Regions from separate parts of the Paenibacillus sp. MMO-177 genome, predicted to be linked through region 2. Evidence: predicted binding sites of a transcription regulator. Region 2 holds the regulator's gene; the other holds the start of a gene.

Region 1 (7,400 bases), 100 kb from region 2:
GATTAGTTGAAGACATTAATTATTGCGGAAAAGCCCGATATGGGGCGTACGATCGCTGCGGTTGTAGAGCCTAAGGCGGCGAATAAGCGGACGTACCTGGAAGGCGACCGTTATATTATTACTTGGGCGATTGGTCATCTGGTTACGCTGGCGGAGCCAGACCAGTATGACGCGCGCTATAAAAGATGGAACGATCAAGATTTGCCGATTATTCCGGATAAGTTCAAGCTGTGGCCAAATGCCCGGACAAAGGATCAGCTCAAGACGATCGGAGAGCTTGCGAAGCGCTGCGGCCGTCTTGTGAACGCATGTGACGCCGGGCGCGAGGGACAGCTTATTTTTCATCTGATCCGGCAATATTTGAAGCTCCCCCAGCCGACAGACCGTCTGTGGATCTCTGATTTAACGCCTGAGACGATCAGAAAGGGGTTTGACTCCCTTCGAAGCGACGAAGACTATGCTCCGCTTACAAGGGCAGCCAGGGCGCGCAGCGAGGCGGATTGGCTGATCGGGATGAATGCTTCCCGCGCATTTACGATCCGTCATAAGGCGTTGCTCTCGGTTGGCAGAGTACAGACGCCTGTCCTCGCGCTGCTGTATGACCGGCACAAAGAGATTACGGCTTTCAAGTCGGATATGTATTATGTCGTAAAGGCTTTATTCGATCAGAACGGATTTCAATATTCAGGCATATGGCAGGGGGATCGGATTACGGACAAAGCGAAGGCGGAAGCGCTGGCCGCCAAGACGCAGGGGAAGCCCGGCAATATTAAGGAGTATCAGACGGCGGAGAGCAAGGAATATCCGTTCCGCCTGCATGATCTGACGCTTCTGCAGCGGGAAGCAAACGGTCGTTACGGCTATTCGGCGAAGAAAACGCTCGATATCGCGCAGGCTTTGTATGAGAAGCATAAAGCCATTACCTATCCGCGTACGAATTCCAACTACGTAACGGAAGAGAATCTGCCTGTCATGCAAAAGGTGCTGACGATGCTGCAGGGATCCGATTCTTACCGCGATCTGGCAAACGGCGCGGATCGGGGGCGGGTGCATAAGGGGAATAAGGCGGTATGCAATCCGGCCAAGGTCGAGGATCACCACGCGATAATGCCGACGCCAAAGCGTCCTTCCGGCCTAAGCCCGGAGGAGCAGAATATTTATGATATGATCGTCCGGCGGTTCCTGTCGCAGTATTATCCTCCTGCGGTGTATAAGAATCATACGGTTCTAACCGAGGTGGAAACCGAGATTTTCCGCACAAAGGCGAAGGAGCTATTGGAGCTTGGCTGGAAGGTTGTTTTGCAGGATCAGGGGCAAACCGCGAAGAAGACAAGCAAGAAAAAAGCGAGCGAAAAGGATGAGGCCGAGAGCGATGATGAAGAGCTGCTCACCGATAAACCGTTTGCGATTGAGCCTCAGCAGGGCGTCAAATGCGTGAAATCGGAATCACTCGAGAAAACGACCCAGCCGCCAAAGCCTTATACCGAGGGCACTTTGCTTAAAGCAATGGAAAGTGCCGGCAAGTCGATGGAAGATGACGAGCTGCGCGAGGCGATGAGGGATACGGGGCTTGGCACGCCGGCCACCCGTGCAGCGACCATCGAACGGTTGAAGCAGGTTGGTTACGTGGATCTGACCGGCAAGAAATTGGAGATCTCCTCCAAAGGCTGCGCCGCTATCGAGTTGATTCGCGGAGCGGGCGTTGATCTTCTCGCATCACCGGAAATGACGGGCCGCTGGGAGCAGCGTTTGCACCAGATTTCGCGCGGTGAAGCATCCGATGACCAGTTTATGATGAAGGTGAAGCAGTTCGCCGCTATGATTGTGGATAAGGTCCGCCAGCAGCGCCCGGCAGCGCCGGGAACGTTTGAAGAGCGGGAGAACGGAGGCAAGCGAGGAGCCGCGGGTTCCAAGCGGAGCAGCCGTACTTCAAAGGCCTCTGGCGGAAGCCGAGCAGCTTCATCTTCGTCCAAGGCAGCTTCTTCGGGCTCAGCTGCGGTAACCGCCGCGCCAAAAGCAACTTCCCGCAAGGCTGCAAGTCCTACTGCCCGTGAACCGATCGCAGCTTGTCCAAGATCCGGCTGCAGCGGACATATTATTGAAGGGAAACGCGGATTTGGCTGCAGCGCCTTCCGTGATGGCTGTACCTTTGTCATCTGGAAGGAACAGCAGGGCAAGACCATTTCGATCCCGATGGTTCGTTCCTTGCTTGAAAAAGGAGCAACGAGCCAGCTTACCTTCAAGCGCCAGGACGGCAGCAGCACGAAAGCCAAGCTGGTGTTGACAGACCGGGATAAAGGCACGGTATCCGTTCAAGGCGTGTAACCTTTAAATTAATCGTTAAACAGAAAAAGGAGTAAAGCGGCTGCTGCCGCTTTACTCCTTTTATTTATGCCATTAATTTTAAGGCTGCTTGCGACTTACATAGTCATGAATCGCCGGTGGAACCTCAAGCAGGTTATTCAAGGTGAAGAAAGCCCCCTTCGGCTCTACCTCGATATTAATGACATTATACTGCCATTCCGATTCCGCTCTCATATGGATGGCGTTAATGCCTGCCGTAAGAGCGGGTACAACATCTGTGCGGATCGAGTTGCCGATCATCCACGTCAAGTGGCGGTCATAACCGCCCTCAGCCAAAATCTGCTCAAGCGCTTCGCTATTCTTATGCCGGCGGATATATACTCTCGTATCGAAATACCGCTCCAGCTTCATTTGTTCGATCTTGCGGCGCTGGATCGTAATTTCCCCTCCGGTATAGAGATGAAGGGTGTGTCCCTCTCCAGCCAGCTTATCGAGGGTTGCTTCCATGTTAGGATACGGCTCGGTTTCGTGCTCATACACGCTTAAGCCAAGCTTCCACAGAAAGTCCTGCTCCGTCTTGGACTTTTTGCGGCCCGTAAGGTCGCAGTAATAATGATACGTATCAATAAAAGACTGCGGGAAATGCTCGCTCTTGAATCCGAGCACGGCTACCCCCGCAATATCGATCTCCGTCTGTTTATTGCGCACGGCATCAGCGCTTACCCCTTCATAACCCGCAAACCACGTTGTCATCGCGTCCACGAACTGTTCGATCACAAAGTAGAAATATTTGTTGCAGTGAATGAGGGTGTCGTCTAGGTCGAAGAAAAGGTTTTGCTTCATCTAAAGCACGGCTCCTTTGGTGAAGTTCGTCGTATGAACAATCTACCTTATTCGAAGCCTTACGTCAACGAAGCTCCGGGGATGTTTAATTCGGGCGATTTATGCTAATCATTCTCTTAAAGAGCAGGGAGGTGATGAGCATGCCATTTAATAAAGCCGACAAAACGCAAAACCGTCAAAACCAATCCAGTTTTAAATCGGAAGCCGTTGGCCTTAAGCTGAACAAACTCGCAAACCGTCCTCCAAGCATGAATGGAATTAATAAACAGCTGCCGTAAAGCAGCGCAGGCGGAATGCAGGGGCAGATGTTCTTCCAACGCCCTGCATTTCCGCCTGCATTAAAATATTAGCGTCATTAAGCATATTTCTGCTGAGCTGCAATCAATTTATTCTTAATAAAGGCGATACGCCTCCGTACATAAAAATCCATGCTGTCACCCTTCAAATCATTTGGCGAGATCACCTCCTCTGCACGATTATCAATAATCGTTAATGTTCCGTCCGTGTAAAACTTAAAGGTAAGGTCCCGGCGCGGCCATCCTTTCTCTAAATAACGAAAGTTTTCGCAGCTTTTATTCATGGTGATTCAGCCTCCTTCAAAATGATTGTGGGATACAAAACAGGGAACGTTTGTTCTGTTTTTATTATAGCAAACATTTGTTCGTGTGGAAACTGTTTTTTGTTTCTCGTAAACTAGATTCATAGAATGGCGAAGCGTTTACAAAAAAGGGGCATGGACTTATGTTGAGAATATCGAATCTTAGAGTGCAAATTCCCGGTGGACCAACGATCTTGAAGAATATCAGCTTTGAGGTTCTGCCAGGCCAATTTATTGCGATAAAAGGGGCCAGCGGCAGCGGCAAGTCGATGCTGCTCAAAAGCTTGGCGCTTCAGAACAAGTGGAGCGGCGGCAGCTATTACTTTGAAGGCGAAGACATCTTCAAGCAAGGGCTGGCGGGCAGGCTGAAAATCAAGCGTGCGGTTGCCTATTTGGAGGAGAAGCCCGTACTGTACCAGAACAAGACCGGACTAAAAAATGTCAGCATCGGTGCCGTTGCCCAAACGCCTGCTTGGCGCAGATGGACAGGCATGCTGCGCAACGACGATTACATGGGCGCGATGGACACGATTGAAAAGCTGGGACTATTGGATAAAGCCCATCAAAAGGCAAGCACAATGAGCGGCGGCGAGCGCCAGCGTATTGCCATTGCCCGGGCACTGGTGCATGGCGCAAAGGTGATTGCGGCAGACGAACCGGTAGCGGGGCTTGATCCGCATACGGCGGACCGCGTATTGTCCGATCTGAAGAGACTGACTACGGAGCAAGGCGTAACGGTCATTGCCGTGCTTGATCAAGGCGATTGGGCGGAGCGATTCGCGGACCGGATCATCGGTCTCAATAACGGAGAGCTTGTGCTTGACGTGAAGGGCAGAAGATTGACCGAGCGGGAGAAAATGATGCTGTGATCGAGCTTCGATTAATCAAAGAAAACGAACTGGAAGAGGCACTCCGGCTAGAGCAGCAATGCTACGTGCCGGAAGCTGCTGCGACCCGGGAAGGATTCCGGTACCGCTTCGAGCATTATCCCGGATATTTCTGGTCCGCCTGGTCAGGCGGCAAGCTTCTTGGCATTACGAACGGGATCCGGACTTCGGCCTCGTCGTGCGGGGATGAAATGAAAGGCGAGCAGCAGGATGAGAAGGAAGGCAATAACTTCTGCATCCTGACCGTTGCCGTAGCCTCGGAGGCGAGGCGCCGGGGAATAGGAGCCATGCTGCTCGAGCGCGTCGTCTCGACTTGCGATAGCGCCGGCCACAAGGCGATTATCCTGATGTGCGAACGGCATCTGGTTCCTTTTTATGAGAGAGCAGGTTTCAGCTATGTTGGGAAGGCGGCATCGTCGCACGGCGGCATCGAATGGCATGAAATGAGACGTACCGCGCATATAATGGAGCATCTGACCAAATAGGTAGGTGTCTTCGAATATGGCTTTTCAGTCTCCAGTCATTGTCCAATCCGCAAGAGCGGCATTCCCGAAAGCGGAGCTTTGGATTCCCTATGTAAGCGGCGGGCCAAACGAGAATGCGATCAAGCGAATCAATGAATCCATCCGGAAAGCGGCACAGCAGCTGGTAGACGAGCAGGGCTCGCTAGACGATCCGCGGGCTGAAATGAGCGGATATTACGAGGTGAAGACTAACGAGAGGGATATTCTTAGCCTGTCGTTGTTCAACTACGCCTATTCGGGCGGCAGTCACGGTCTTACGCTGCAGGTCTCGCTGACCTTCCGAGTGTCAACGGGACACGCCTACAGCCTTCCGCAGCTGTTTAAGCCAGGAAGTGCTTACGTTCAACGTATATCCGAGACGGTCAGCGAACAGATCAAGGAGCGTGATATAAGCACGCTCGAACCATTCCAAACGATCCGGCCGGATCAAGATTACTATATCGCAGACCGGTCGATTGTCATTTATTTTGCCTTATACGAGTTGACGCCTTATGCTTACGGCTTTCCGTATTTTCCGATCTCGGCCTATGATCTTCAGGATATTGTCAATGAGAACGGTCCGCTAGGAGCTATGGTGCCGAATAATTAGTACAGCAACGGACATGCAGGGCGGAGATGATCAAAGGAGCTGCTTCTGCGAATGGAAAGAATCAAATGGTTCGGTGCGATTGCTCATCTGCTGCTCGGATTCCTTTTTCCTTATGTGTTGATCGGCGGCATTGTTCTGGTCTACGGATTCATGGCGCCTTCAACAGGCTCCCAGAAGGCTTACGGCATTGCCATCGTTCTGGTCTACGCCTTGATTATCCTCGGAGTAAATCTATGGACAATGAGGCGGATGGATTTCCGGTCAAAATGGCGCCGGCTCGTTATCCATGCGCTGTGCTGGGCTGCGGCAGCGATCGTATCGTTTGCCATGCTGCGGTTCTCGGAATAAAAACTCATTCATGACAACCGGCATAACAAAAGGCTGCCCCTGCGCGGGGCAGCCTTTTGGCGTCTGACATGACCAATCGCCCTCCCTCATACATTATCGTAGGGAGGGGTTCAATGATGCTGGCGGTATGGATCGGATTGCTGCTGTTTGCCGCTGTTTGTGGCTGCGCTTTGATGCTGACTTCGAGGGCGCAGCGCAGTGTCAGGGCTTCGAAGCATATTAGTATGACGGCTTATGGCGCATACGCCCAAGCACAGCAGGATAAGCATGACCTGAATCTGTTCGGGCTTGCCCAGCAGCTTCGGAGGCGACTGGGAGCGGCTGCATCATTTGGGTTATCGTTTCAGTCTCTAGGTTTGATCGGGGCTGCTTTTCTGCTTGCCGGACCTGCCTTGCAGAAGGGAGGACCCTCCGTCGTCAGTATCGGACTGCCGATACTCGCATTGTTCGGCATTCTGGTCAGCGCTTCGCTTGCGGAGTTGTCTTCGGCCGTGCCTACGGCGGGCGGCGTCTATCACTGGGCATCCGCGCTTGGCACCAGAAGATGGGGCTGGTATGCAGCCTGGTTTCATCTCGCCGGCCATCTCGCTACAATGGCGCTCATGAATGGCGCCTGTGCTTTTATTCTCGATAAATCACTGTCCGTATGGCTGAACTATAGCTCCTCCTGGTGGACGACGGGAATCGCGTTGTGCATCGCAACCGCCGCTCAAGCTGCGGTTAATCATTGGGGAACTGGCGGGACGGGATCCTTTCAGGAAGCCGGAATTATGCTTCATGCGGCTATTCTGGCCGCTATAATTGGAGGAATCTTTATTGCTTTCGGACGAAGCGTATATTCGCCGGAGCTGTTATATGCGTTCCAAAACGTGAATCTGGATGGGCATGTTACGCCGTGGGCTTTTATCGTTGGAATGCTTGTGCTGCAGAAGCTGTTTCTTGGGATGGATGGAGCGGCGCAAGGATCGGAGGAAACAAGCGATCCCCGGATTCGCGTGCCGTGGGCGATCTACATGTCAACGGTTTATACGATGATCGGAGGCTTCGTTCTGCTCATGTGCCTGACTCTTGTTCTTCCCGCTATCGTAGGCACGGCCTTGTTCAGCAGCAGCGACAGCCTGCTTGCCGCCGCTGCACTTGACGGCTGGCAGGGAAACTCCCTCATTTTGCTCTTCATAGCGGCAGCCGTCTGGGGAAGCGGGAACAGTGAAATGATCATTTGCTCGCGTGCCATCTTTTGTCTGGCAAGGGATCAGGCACTTCCCTTCAGCAGAGAGTTGTCCCAGGTATCGCGCGAGCAGCGATCG
Region 2 (7,400 bases):
TCGCATCAACGGTCCGTTGATTACTTCGAGCGCCGTATATTTCTTGAGCGCCTCGTCTAGGTCGGGAATAAGTCCTTCCTTCGTGCCTTCCACGATGTAAGAAGCAAGACGTTCCTCCAGAGAAAGATTCGATACCTTCTCCTTCTTCACGACTTTCTTCTCGCGGAATGCCGCAACGAACGCAGCAAGCGTATCGTCATTCGTGTTATAGATCAGATCTTCCGCCAGCTTGCGCTCTTCCTCCGGAATGGAAGCATACCGCTCCAGTTTTTCCGTATTTACGATCGCATAATCCAGGCCGGCTTTTGTACAGTGATACAAGTAAACCGAGTTCAGTACCTCGCGGCCCGCGTCAGGCAGACCAAACGAGATATTGCTCAGACCCAGAATCGTCTTTGCTTTCGGGAACCTCTCCTTAATCATCCGGATCCCTTCGATTGTCTCGACTGCCGATCCGATATACTGCGGGTCACCGGAGCCAACCGGAAACATGTTCGGGTCAAAAATGATGTCTTCCGGATTCATTCCGTATTTATTTACCAAGAGGTTATAAGAGCGTTCGGCCACTTCCATCTTCGCTTCGCGGGACACCGCCTGCCCCCGCTCGTCGATCAGAATCATAACTACGGCTGCCCCGTATTGATGGATCAGCGGCAGGATCTTCTCGAACTTCGATTCGCCGTCCTCCAGGTTAATCGAGTTGATGATGGCTTTACCCTGCGAATACTTCAGACCCAGCTCGATGATATGATCGTACGTGGAATCGAGCATTAACGGCACTTTAATCTTCTTCACGACCTGCGGCAGGAACTCATGAACCGCATAGGCTTCGTCAATATCCGTATCCTGCAGGTTAATATCAATAATGTGAGCGCCGCCTTTAACCTGGGAACGCGCAATTTCCGAAGCCTCGTCGAACTTGCCTTCTTTAATCAAACGTTTGAACTTCCGGGAACCGGAAATATTGGTCCGTTCGCCAATCATAATCGGACGGTTATCGTCTTCGATAAATACCGTATCAATACCAGACACAGCTGCCGGATGAGTACCGTACTGCGTACGAGGCGCATAATTCGCCATCGTATCATGCAAAGCTTTAATGTGCGCAGGAGTTGTTCCGCAGCAGCCGCCCGCAATGTTAAGCCAGCCCTGCTCGGCAAATGCCGACATTTTTCGCGCAAGAGATTCGGGAGATTCATGATAATGACCGTTCTCGTCAGGAAGTCCCGCGTTTGGATAGCAGCTGACAGCCGCATCGGCAATTTCGCTGAGCGAACGGATATGGTCGCGCATGAACTCCGGTCCCGTCGCGCAGTTCAGTCCGATCGAAATCGGTTTCAGGTGTTCCAAGGAAATATAGAAGGATTCAATGGATTGACCGGCGAGCGTAGTGCCCATCGGCTCAATCGTACCCGAAATCATAATCGGGAGCTCACGGTTCATCGTTTCAAATGCCTTGCGGATCCCGATGCTTCCCGCTTTTACGTTTAAGGTATCCTGCGATGTCTCCAGCAGAATTGCATCTACGTTGCCTTCGATTAAAGCAAGGGTTTGTTCATAATAGCTGTCTACAAGTTCGTCAAAGGTAACGCCGCCGGTTACGGACAGCGTTTTTGTCGTTGGCCCCAAAGCGCCGGCTACATACCGAGGGCGGTCAGGAGTCGAGAATTTATCCGCCGCGTCTCTTGCCAGCTTGGCAGCGGCAAGGTTAATTTCGCGTGCTTTTTCCGGAATGTCATATTCCGCCAATACGACGCTGGTCGCGCCAAACGTGTTGGTTTCCAAAATATCGGCGCCGGCTTCCAGGTACTTCTCGTGGATCGTCGAAATAACATCCGGACGCGTTAATACGAGCATTTCGTTACAGCCGTCAAGCTCTTCTCCGCCAAAATCATCAGCAGTCAGATCCGCCTGCTGAATCATTGTTCCCATCGCTCCGTCAAGGATGAGTATCCGCTGCTGCATCAATTCTTGTATGGTCGGTTTCAACAAATTTCGTACACCCTTCCTCCGAAAATCATTAACAAATAGTGTAACAGAATAGCCGCACTCTGAAAAGGCAGTCCATCGACATTTGACTACATTTGCTATATAATTGGACTTATCAGTTAATTTCTATAGGGAAAGAGGGATTGAGAATGGCTGAAATCCGCATTCGCAATACTAATGAACGCATTTCTGGAGAACAGAACGTTCGTGAATTTTTAGACAAACAAGAAGTTCTTTATGAACATTGGGATGCAACTAAACTCCCTGCGCACCTTCAAGAGAAGTTTGTTCTTTCCGATGAAGAGAAAGCAGAAGTTCTGTCCACTTTCAATGCTGATATTACGGATCTTGCCGCTCGCCGCGGTTACAAAACTTGGGACATCATTACATTATCCGATGCCACTCCAAACCTTGATGAACTGTTGAAGAAATTCGAATCCGTTCATACCCATACAGAAGATGAAGTTCGCGCGATTACAGCCGGCAAAGGCATCTTTGTTATCAAAGGTACCGAAGAAGTTGGTTATTTCGATGTTGAACTCGAAGCAGGCGACGTTATCTCCGTTCCCGAGAGAATCCCTCACTTCTTTACTTTGATGGATAACCGCCAAATCGTAGCCGTACGTCTGTTTATCGAAACAGAAGGCTGGATTGCACATCCGTTCGAAGACCCTGCTTTCGTTAAATAAGTTTAAAAAAAGCCCCTCGTTCCATCTCCGATGGCGAGGGGCTTTGTCATGTCCACTATTGCTCGAGGAGCAAAAGCAGCTCTTCCAAATGAGCAATTTCGTGCGAAGGAATGATTTCGTCATTGCGCACCGCGCCATGACGGTTCACCCATACGGATGTCATGCCAACCGTATTCGCACCAAGAATATCGGTAGTCAGCTTGTCGCCGACCATAATGCCATGTTCCGGTTCGATCCCGAGCCGTTCCATCGCATGACGGAAGATGGAAGCGGCAGGCTTGCCCTCACCATACTCGCCGGAGATAATGATGTGATCAAAGTAAGGAGTAAGTTCAGGAACGCCGGCAAGCTTCTCGCGCTGCAGATCCGGGGATCCGTTTGTGAGCAGGAGCAGCTTATATTTTCCTTTGAGCGCATCCAGCACGCGGAACGTTTCATCATAGACAAGCGGACGTTTGCGGCGTTCTGCAGGGAACTGCTCTGCCAGCTTAGCGCCCAGCTCTTCGTTTTCAACGCCAAGTGCGCGCAGGCCGCGTGTCCAAGCTTCCTTGCGGTAGCCCGGCGCGAGCTGCTCCAGCTTGCGGAACTCTTCCTGCTCGCCTTCACGGAAATTCGCCCAGAGCCCTTCAAACGGGTTAATTCCGATCATCTTCGTGAACGGGAACGTCTCATAGGATTCATAAAGTGCACGAGCTTCTTTGCGCACGGCTTCTTCAAGCTGCTCCGGATCAACACCGGCAGCTTCCGCTCCGGCTTGGCATGTTGCTTCAAATGCTTCTTTTACGCTGCGGTCATCCCACAGCAGCGTATCGTCAAGATCAAATAGAACCGCTTGCTTCCCCATAATTCGCATAACTCTCCTACTCTTCTTCTATTTTTGTTCAAAGGGCAAATTGTGTGTTTTGGCGAAATCCTGCAGCCTTCTTCCGATCTCATCCGTTGGGTAACGGTTGAGCAGCCGCGAGAATACCCAGTTTGCGCCCTTTTGCTGCATAATGACAACAGCACCGTTTTGAACGCTGATCCCTTTAATGTTGGATACATGCAGCTGCTTGTCCCCCGTCATTTTGCGGGTCTGGATATAATCCTTGCCGATTGAAATGTACGGACGGCGCAAGAAGAAAATAAGCGCCAGGAAAATGTAGCAGCCGATTGTTACCCAGAACATAGACGTAGGCTCAAAGGACGGATCCGTAGTCACGAAAACCGTATACATACTGATCAGCAGAATAAGCACAATCGGGAATATGTAGTTGCGGCCGGTAAACCGGTCTACCTTGGGCGCTGTTGAAGTGCCGATCTGCGATACGCCATGCTTTTTACGCGCTTTGTTAATTTGGTTCGTATTTTTGCGCACTTTGCGCTCCCACGTTCGTGACAAGCTTATTCCTCCTATTGTATATTGCAGGCGCCGTTCATGGAACGGCGCCAACGCTAGCTATATGGTTGCATTACATGATTAATGAGCGACATCGTTTGGATCGCCGTCTACAATCTCGATGGAATCCAATTGCTGGCGGAAATTTCTTTTGAAATTTTCCAAGTATTTCTGGCGCAACACGGCACGTTCCGCAATTTCTTCGTCAGTCAAACCTACCGTTTTATTTTTACGGGATAATTCATTAATACGCGCGATGACTTCTTCCACTGCCTTCACCTCATTTGCTTGTTACTCAGCCTTCTTACCTATTTTGACTTTTATCGCGAGCAATTGTCAAGGCAATGATAGAAGAATAACAAAAGGACAGATAATTTCGAACATCCTGTGTCCGAATTACCTGTCCTTGCGTTTGAAATGGCTATTGAGGAATAATTAATACCTGCCCTGGCCGTAGCTCCACCGAGCTTAATTGGTTGCGTTCCTTAATTTTGTATATGTATTGTCTAATATCCTTGGAGCCCTCGGTAAAACGATCAGCAATCCCCCACAACGTATCTCCTGCCGTTACGATAACCGTCTGCTCACTCGCTGTAGCCTCTTGAATATGATCAGACGATGCATTCGTGCGCATCATGAGAAAGCTTGTAAAGAGAAGTACGAACACTGCAGCACACATAACAAGTTTAAAAGCATGGCGTTGAACATGTTGTCCCCGCGACTTGAACGATTTAGCAGTTTCTTCCTTATGGATACTTTTATAAAAAGACGGATTCATGATCATTATTATCGCTCCCCGAACGTTTGTTCTGTTTTCTTATGTCCTTAGAATAACACGAACAAATGTTTGTAGTCAACAAAAAATGCGAACTTTTGTTTTCAAGAACTTATGTTTGTACGAACTCCGGTTCTATGCTATAATTTTCTTCAAATATTATATTGGAGTGATTCACGTGTCTAAGATTTCGAACCGCCAACAGTCGATTCTTGAGTTTATTAAGAATGAGGTTCGGGACAAAGGATATCCGCCTTCTGTTCGCGAAATCGGCGAAGCGGTTGGCCTGGCGTCCAGCTCCACCGTTCACGGCCATCTGGATCGGCTTGAGAAGAAAGGCCTGATCAGACGAGATCCAACGAAACCTCGGGCGATCGAAATTTTGGATCAAGACGGTGTAGACGGCATTATCCTCCCCGCTGTGGCGCAGGTGCCTATCGTCGGCAAAGTAACGGCAGGCGTGCCGATTACCGCAACTGAGAATATTGAAGAGTACTTCCCGTTATCCGCGCACTTCGTAGGAGACGATGAAGTATTTATCCTGAATGTCATTGGCGACAGCATGATTGAAGCCGGTATACATAACGGCGACTATGTAATTGTCCGCCAGCAGCAGACCGCCAACAACGGCGATATCGTAGTAGCCATGACGGAAGATGACGAAGCGACGGTGAAGACCTTCTACAAAGAGAAGGATCATATCCGCCTCCAGCCTGAGAATTCTACCATGGAGCCGATCCGTTTGAACAATGTCACCATCCTAGGTAAAGTAGTTGGCTTGTTCCGTGATTTCCACTAACTTAATGACATAAAAGAGGCTGTTCCCGCTAATCCGATTTCGCATTCGGTTAGGGAGAACAGCCTCTTTTTTACCTGATTGTGGTATTATCAAATTACTTAATCTGTTTTGTGATAAGGTGGTTACCTTATTTGTAAGACTTCTGTTCCTCCTCTTTATCCCCTTCAATCTTATCGTCTAAATCATTCTTGCGAACGTTATTCCCGTAAGTCCCCCATCGTTATACAGAAGATAGATTTTAAATAGGGGGGCGAATGGGGGGCATTTTGTGGGCACTCCCCTCTGTCCACGAAAAAAACTAGAAATGCCCACAAAAGAAAAATCCCCGGACGCTTAGAGCGCCAAGGGATTTCCTTCTTAGTACAGCGTCAGATACTGATCGCGTTCCCATTGATGAACTTGTGTTTTATACATGTCCCATTCAATTTCTTTCAGTTCGTAGAAATGGGCAAGAGCATGTTCGCCAAGCGCATCGCAGATAACGTCGCTGCGGAGCATTTCGTCGAGCGCTTCCTTCAGGTCGGAAGGAAGGCTTGGCACGCCGGATTCCAGGCGCTCTTCTTCGGTCATGATGTAGATGTTGCGATCTACCGGTGCCGGAAGCGAAGTTTTGTTCTTGATGCCGTCGAGACCGGCTTTCAGCATTACGGCAAGAGCCAGGTAAGGGTTAGCAGCCGGATCCGGGTTACGCACCTCGATACGAGTGCTAAGACCGCGGGATGCCGGGATACGGATCATTGGCGAACGGTTGCTCGCCGACCAAGCTACGTAGCAAGGCGCTTCATAACCGGGAACCATCCGTTTGTACGAGTTGATCGTAGGGTTCGTGATAGCCGCCATCGCGCGCGCGTGCTCCAGAATACCCGCCATGTAGTATCGTGCGGTTTGGCTAAGGCCGAGACGATCCTTCTCGTCGTAAAATACGTTTGTGCTGCCTTGGAAGAGCGATTGGTGGCAGTGCATGCCGGAACCGTTCACGCCAAACAGCGGTTTCGGCATGAAGGTAGCATGAAGGCCATGCTGTCGGGCAATCGTCTTAACAACAAGCTTAAACGTTTGAATTTGGTCTGCGGCTTTGATCGCATCCGCATATTTGAAGTCGATTTCGTGCTGGCCGGGAGCTACCTCATGGTGGGATGCTTCAATCTCGAAGCCCATTTCCTCCAGCGTCAGTACGATTTCACGGCGGCAGTTCTCGCCCATGTCCATTGGCGCTAGGTCGAAATATCCGCCTTGGTCATTCAGCTCGGTAGTGGGCTCGCCTCGTTCGTCCGTCTTGAACAGGAAGAATTCCGGTTCCGGACCAACGTTCATCGCCGTAAAGCCCATTTCTTCCGCTTCTTGCAGCGCACGCTTCAGAATACCGCGCGGATCGCCTGCAAACGGAGTTCCGTCAGGCATATAAATATCGCAGATCAGACGGGCAACGCGGTCTTGCGCAACCCATGGGAATACAACCCAAGTATCCAGATCAGGGTATAAATACATGTCAGATTCTTCGATACGAACGTAACCTTCAATGGAAGATCCGTCAAACATCATCTTATTATCCAATGCTTTATCCAGCTGGCTAACCGGAATTTCTACGTTTTTGATCGTACCAAGCAAATCGGTAAATTGAAGACGGATGAATCGAACGTTCTGTTCCTCCGCAATGCGTTTAATATCCTCTTTTGTGTAGCTCACAGCATTCATCTCCTTCAAAAGAATTGTGAAGCAATTCTTACTTCGAAAGCATACGCTTTACCTTGTTCCATTCATTAACCGGGA

What was found. The regulator LexA, encoded in region 2, represses DNA repair genes until DNA is damaged. The targets are predictions, from matches to a motif close to CGAACATATGTTCG.
Region 1: the regulator LexA is predicted to act here: its motif matches at 3,798-3,811, upstream of WFK81_RS11185 (phosphonate ABC transporter ATP-binding protein).

Annotation. Positions count from the first base shown of each region.
Region 1 covers NZ_JBBCUR010000003.1:34,089-41,488, reverse strand. Annotated here, with positions in the region: gene WFK81_RS11205 (type IA DNA topoisomerase) at 7-2,325, shown strand; gene WFK81_RS11200 (HAD family hydrolase) at 2,404-3,147, opposite strand; gene WFK81_RS11195 (hypothetical protein) at 3,288-3,425, shown strand; gene WFK81_RS11190 (hypothetical protein) at 3,503-3,727, opposite strand; gene WFK81_RS11185 (phosphonate ABC transporter ATP-binding protein) at 3,889-4,614, shown strand; gene WFK81_RS11180 (GNAT family N-acetyltransferase) at 4,611-5,117, shown strand; gene WFK81_RS11175 (DUF3298 and DUF4163 domain-containing protein) at 5,134-5,745, shown strand; gene WFK81_RS11170 (hypothetical protein) at 5,797-6,093, shown strand; gene WFK81_RS11165 (amino acid permease) at 6,210-7,400, shown strand, end outside.
Region 2 covers NZ_JBBCUR010000003.1:134,315-141,714, forward strand. Annotated here, with positions in the region: gene metH (methionine synthase) at 1-1,992, opposite strand, end outside; gene WFK81_RS11745 (1,2-dihydroxy-3-keto-5-methylthiopentene dioxygenase) at 2,139-2,678, shown strand; gene WFK81_RS11750 (HAD family hydrolase) at 2,734-3,522, opposite strand; gene WFK81_RS11755 (hypothetical protein) at 3,550-4,059, opposite strand; gene WFK81_RS11760 (DUF896 domain-containing protein) at 4,138-4,326, opposite strand; gene WFK81_RS11765 (LysM peptidoglycan-binding domain-containing protein) at 4,478-4,840, opposite strand; gene lexA (transcriptional repressor LexA) at 5,010-5,630, shown strand; gene glnA (type I glutamate--ammonia ligase) at 5,988-7,316, opposite strand.